2 regions of the Arcticibacterium sp. GJ41-1 genome follow, and region 1 is predicted to be linked to the other one. Evidence: riboswitches for the same ligand, from Rfam matches in the RefSeq annotation. Region 1 holds a riboswitch; the other holds the start of a gene.
What was found. A riboswitch is a leader RNA that binds a small molecule or an ion and turns the genes downstream of it on or off. The one in region 1 is predicted to bind cobalamin.
Positions count from the first base shown of each region.

Region 2: linked by a shared signal. The riboswitch ahead of AC0L6O_RS18025 (TonB-dependent receptor plug domain-containing protein) and the one ahead of metE (5-methyltetrahydropteroyltriglutamate--homocysteine S-methyltransferase) in region 1 are both predicted to bind cobalamin.

Region 1 is NZ_CM147888.1:1,161,369-1,164,581, reverse strand. It holds gene AC0L6O_RS04610 (TonB-dependent receptor plug domain-containing protein) at 1-929, opposite strand, end outside; cobalamin riboswitch at 1,227-1,362, shown strand; gene metE (5-methyltetrahydropteroyltriglutamate--homocysteine S-methyltransferase) at 1,471-3,213, shown strand, end outside.
Region 2 is NZ_CM147888.1:4,380,274-4,383,486, reverse strand. It holds gene AC0L6O_RS18030 (phospho-sugar mutase) at 1-1,334, opposite strand, end outside; cobalamin riboswitch at 1,440-1,636, shown strand; gene AC0L6O_RS18025 (TonB-dependent receptor plug domain-containing protein) at 1,717-3,213, shown strand, end outside.

The sequences.
Region 1 (3,213 bases):
TCTGCAAAAGAGAAGTCTAAAATAGCTTCTGGTCTAAAGAATGTTTGGTTAAAATAAGATTCGTCATACACGCTTTTATCTTGCTCATAAGTGAGCAAAGACTCGGTTTCATAGCCTGAAGCATACAGCCTAGCGGTCAATCCTAAGGTGGTAGAAAACTTGTGATTTAAACTTAGGTTTAAGTTTTTATCATGTACAGCACCCGTTTGAGCTATTAATGCTGGGCCATCAGTTTCTTCTACTTCGTAGTTTCCAGATTGAGATTCTTCAAACAACCTTCCTGAAATTTTAAGCTTGGTGTTTTCACTAAAATCATAATTAATTCTAGGCTGCAAAGTGTAATTACTAAAAGGCGATACTGTATTTCCTACAGTCTCCGGAGTAAGGTCATATCCAGCTGATGAATAATGATTTGCGAATAGAGAAATGCCTAACTTTTCTTTCTTAAAATTCCCTAAAGCAGATAAATCTAGCGTATTATTACTGCCATACCTGGCGTAAACATCGCCACCCATTTTATCTGGCTGCTCGGTAATAATATTAATTACACCTGCCAAAGCCTCCGAACCATATAAGCTAGACGAAGGCCCTTTTACTATTTCTATTTGCTTAATGTTTCCTACTGCCAGTCTGCTTAATTCTAGAGTACCCGCCGTTCTCCCTATTAAAGGCTCCCCGTCTACCAAGATAAGCGTGTAATCAGGATTAAAACCTTGTAATTGCACCCCGTTTCCATGGTCATTCACTATAAAAAGACCCGTTTGCTCTGCCAAAACTTCGCTTAGCCTTAAAGAGCCCATTTCTTGAATTTGTTTCTTAGCTATTACAGTAACTGGCATAGGTAAAGAGCTTAATTGTCGTTCACTTTTAGTAGCCGTTACCACCACTTGCTCTAAGTCTTTTGACAGCAGGCTGTCTACCTGTGCCATCCCCCTAAAAGGTATAATTAGTACTAGAAAAATGTAAACTCTTACCACTTGTTTTTATTTAGACTTGTTATAAATAATGGCACAAATGTATTCGCTCAACTTAAACCATACAAGCTTATTTAGAATTATTTTAAATAATAAATTTAGATATAGTACCCTACCCTCAATAGATAAGTCCTCTAGTAATAATATATTCTATGGTTATATAACCTACAATATAACATAATAATAGATATATTATCTACAAATATTCAACAACACAGTTGTTTTATCTATTCAAATAATTACTTTTGAGCCGAAATAGATATAGCATTTGGTTTCTACTGCGAGGTAGACTTAAAAAGGAATCATGTGAAACTCATGAACTGTCGTGCAACCGTGACCAGCCTAAAAAACTGGAAGTCGAGATACTTGCCACCTGCTATTGACAACATGCTTTCACGACTAAGGCATAGAGTCAGGTGGGCAGAAATTAGGATTTCTGTGTACTTACTTCTTTAGCGGAAAGTGTACTCAATGAACATTTTAAAAATTCAAAAGTATGCTTAAAAACAATTTGGGATTTCCACGCATAGGAAATCAAAGACAGCTCAAAAGAGCTTGTGAAAAGTACTGGTCTGGTAAAATTTCTGAAAGCGAGCTTTTAGAAACCGGCAAAACCATTAGGCTGGCCAACTGGCAGCTTCAAAAGGAACAAGGCATTAACCTTATTCCGTCAAACGACTTCTCTTTCTATGACCAAGTTTTAGACCATAGCCTGATGTTTGGAACTATTCCTGAGCGGTTTAATGACCTAAACAAAACCGACCTATATTTTGCCATGGCAAGAGGTTTTCAGTCTGAAGACCAAAATATAAAAGCCTGTGAAATGACTAAATGGTTTGACACCAACTACCATTACATAGTACCCGAGTTTCAAGCTTTTCAAACCTTCCATTTAAATGACACCAAGGTTATTGATGAATTTATAGAGGCTAAAAATGCAGGTATATTAACCAAGCCAGTTTTGATAGGACCTATCACTTATTTGCTTTTAGGTAAAGTAAAAAATGCCGATTTTAATGCTCTCAGCCTTATCGATAGACTTTTGCCCGTTTATTTAGAACTACTAAACAAACTTCAAAAAGCAGGAGCAGAATATGTTCAAATAGATGAGCCGTTTTTAGGACTAGACTTAAATTTCTTCCAAAAGGAAACGTACAGAAAGGTTTATCATAAAATCAAAAATGAGCTTCCTGATTTAAAAATCATACTGAGCACTTATTTCGAGGGAATTGAAGATAATGCATTGGCGGCTTTAAATCTTCCTGTAGACACCCTACATATTGACCTGAAACGTGCTCCAGACCAATTAGACAATATTCTTGGCAAAATTGGCCCTGACCTAAAATTATCACTCGGGATAATTGATGGAAGAAACATTTGGAAAGCAGATTATGAAAAAGCTATTCAATTTGTACAGAAAGCAGTAAATCAGCTTGGAGAAGAACGAGTGATGATAGCTCCCTCCTGCTCGCTTATTCATGTGCCGGTTGATTTAGAAAACGAAACGACGATTGACCCAGAAATTAAAGATTGGTTGGCTTTTGCTACGCAAAAGCTAATAGAACTAAACGAAATAGCGACTATTCTCGCAGCCCCTAACTCTCCTCTTTTAGCCAGAAATACGGCTTCCATCACAAAAAGAAGCACCTCTACTCGCATTCATAAACCAGAGGTAAAAAAGCGAAGTCTTGAAATATCAGACAGAGAACTTAAGCGGAATGCGATTTTTGCAGAGCGTAAAAACTTACAAAAGACGCACCTCAAGCTACCCGATTTTCCAACTACCACTATTGGCTCTTTTCCGCAAACAAAAGAAATAAGAACGCTAAGGGCGAACTTAAAGAAAGGGATTATTACTGCAGAAAACTATGAAGCCGAAATAAAGCGACATACTGCCGAGGTTATCAAATGGCAGGAGGCACTGGGCTTGGATGTGCTGGTGCATGGCGAATTTGAAAGAAACGACATGGTAGAATATTTTGGTGAACTGCTGGAAGGTTTTGTGTTTTCTGCCAATGGTTGGGTGCAGAGTTACGGTAGCCGCTGTGTGAAACCACCTATTATTTTTGGTGATATAGAACGACTAAAAGCCATGACGGTGGCGTGGAGCAGCTATGCTCAGTCGCTAAGTGCGAAACCTATGAAAGGTATGTTGACAGGGCCGCAAACTATTTTGCAATGGTCTTTTGTCCGTGACGACCAGCCTAGGCATGAAACACTTATTCAGCTAGCTTTTGCG
Region 2 (3,213 bases), 2.1 Mb from region 1:
TCAAACAGGCTAATGCCATTATGCTTAGCGTAGGCAGTTAACTCGGCTATAATAGCACATGCAGCCACAGCATCTTTGTCTCTTACTTTATCTCCAATAAGGTAGCCGTAACTCTCTTCACCGCCACCTATAAATGTTTCTTTACCTTCGGTTTCTCTAATAACCTGTGCTATATATTTGAAACCGGTGAGTGTGTTATAGCATTTTACACCAGCTTTCGCTGCCATGGCATCAATTAGCTCTGTGGTAACAATAGTTTTTGCCACATATTCTTTACCAGTCAGTTTCTTAGCTTTTTTCCAAGCCTTCAATAAATAGAAGACAATAAGGCTGGCGGCCTGATTACCGTTAAGTAGTTGCCATTCGCCTGAAGGGTCTTTTACGGCCATTCCCACTCTGTCGGCATCTGGGTCTGTTGCCATTACTAGGTCTGCATCTATTTCTTTCGCTAATTTCAAAGAAAGACTCATAGCTTCTTGCTCTTCAGGGTTAGGATAAACCACCGTAGGGAAATTGCCGTCAGGCTTAGCTTGCTCTTCTACGATATGTACATTTTCAAAACCCAATTGCTTTAAAGCATCAGGTACCATAGTAATTCCCGTTCCATGAATAGAGGAGAATACTATCTTTAAATCAGACTGCTTTCTATTTATTCTTGGAGATACACTTATACTCTTAACTGCTTTTAAATACTTTTTATCTAAAGCAGGTCTTATAGTTTTAAGTCGTTTTTTTATACCTCTAAACTTAATTTTACTAATAGTAGTGATAGCGTTAACTTCATCTACAATGTTTTTGTCATGCGGAGCTACTACCTGAGAGCCATCATTCCAGTAAACCTTATAACCATTATATTCTCTAGGATTATGAGATGCGGTAATTACCAAACCTGCCTGACAACCCAATTCTCTTACTGTAAAAGATAGCTGTGGCGTAGGTCTAAGTTCTGGGAAAACATAGGCTGTGATTCCATTTGCAGAGAAAATGTCTGCGGCAATTTGAGCAAACTCAGGAGAGAAGTTTCTGCTGTCGTAAGCAATAGCTGCTTTTAGGTCTTCACCTTCTGGGTAGCATTTATTTATGTAATTAGCTAAGCCTTGTGTAGCTGCACCAACTGTGTATTTGTTCATTCTGTTAGAACCTACACCTATTTCTCCACGCATACCGCCGGTGCCGAATTCTAAATTTTTATAAAACGAATCGGTCAGTTGACTAATGTTTTTCTCTTCTATCCATTTGTTGATAGTAGCCTTGGTTTCGTCATCATACTTTCCCTTGAGCCACTTCTTTATATTCTTTTCTGCCGTTTTGTCTAAATTTAGTTCTTCTAGCATCGCTTTGTATTAACGTTTATTGAAATAATTGAGACAAGATATAGAAGCCATTTTGCTATTCAAAAACATTTAGAATTTATTGAGAACTTTGATATTAAATAGAGTAGTTTTGCGGCAGTTTTTGGTGCTTTTGGATTCAATATCCAATTTGCCTAAGAGGGAATCATGTTTAAAGCATGAGCTGTCGCCGCAACTGTTCGGTGTCTATACTTGAAACCACTGTCCACTGTCATGATAAAATGATGGGAAGGAAAAATCAAGTGACACTAAGCCAGGAGACCTGCCAAAAATTATTCTTTTCAACTAGTTACGGTGAATGACTATTGATGAGCGGAAGTCTAATTTTTTATTTCAGCTAATTCGCTGAACAAATTATTTTTTAATGTTTACATTTTTTAGAAGGAGCCTATTATTATGCGTATGCCTAATTAGTGCCTCCGTAATGGCTCAAACTGAGTTAGCAGAAGTTAACGTAACTACCACCAAATTGCCACAGAAGTCGTCGCAATTGGGCAAGTCCATGATTGTTCTTGGAGATTCTGTTATTAGAGCTCACGCTGGTTGGTCGGTTTCAGATTTGCTACAAAAGCAGGTTGGTATTAATGTAGTGGGTTCTGGACAGCCTTTAGGCAGTATCCAAAGTTTATTTTTAAGAGGAGCTAGTTCTGGCAAAACATTGATACTTCTTGATGGAGTTCCTCTTTATGACCCATCTTCTACGGAGGGAAATTATGACCTTAACCTTATCAATCTTCAATTTATTGAGCGTATTGAAATTCTTAAAGGTGGACAGTCTACGCTTTATGGCTCTGATGCTGTAGCCGGAGTAATAAACTTTATTAGTAAAAAAGGTTCTAAAAAGCCATTTACTCCTTACGGAAAGCTTTCTTATGGTAGCTTTAATACACTTGATTTAGGTCTAGGTGTAAATGGAGACATAAGCGGGTTTAATTATAATTTTGGTTATAATAAGGTTAAGAGTGATGGGTTTTCGTCTGCTATTTCAAGTTTGCCAGATGAGGAAAAAGACGGATTTGATCGTAATAGCCTTAATGCCCAGTTATCAAAGAAGTTTGGCGAAGTTACAGTAAGAGCTTTCGGAAGAAAGACTGATTACACGGCAGACTTAGATGCAGGTGCTTTGGTAGATGAGAAAGATTATGTTTTTAACTCTGAAAACTTTCAAGTAGGAGTAGGAGCTGACTGGGTCAAAGAAAAGTTTCAATTGCATTTTAATGCTCATACTTCTCAAGTAGACAGAACCTTTGAAGATGATTCTAGTTTTGTGGCGGAAAGTGCTTTTGCAAAATATTCGTATTCTACTTTCGGAAGTAAGTCAAATTTCTATGACTTATATGCTCAGTTTTTTGTGAGCGAAGATGTTAAAATTCTTCTTGGTACAGATTTGAGAAATCAGAGCATTGCTCAAACATATTATTCTGTAAGTGCCTTTGGACCCTTTGAAGATGTGCCGCTACTTTATGATGATACTAAGATTGATAATTTCAGTGTTTACTCGGCTGTTGATATTTCTGCCAATCAAAAAGTAGGTATAGAGCTAGGTGGAAGGTTAAATTCTCATTCTGAATATGGAACAAACTTTTCTTATTCGCTTAATCCATATTTCAGAGCCAATCAAATGATTATGGTCTTTGGAGTTTTGGCTACAAGTTATAAAAACCCAACGCTTTATCAATTATACTCTCCTTACGGGAATTTAGATTTGGTACCTGAAGCTTCTAGAAACTTAGAAATGGGTTTTAAATACAATAATGCTGAAAAAGGAAGTTCGGCTTCTGTAGCTTATTTCAATAGAAGAAATGAGGATAAAGTAACATTTTTGTCTCTTGATACGCCACCTTACGGTCAATATGTAAAT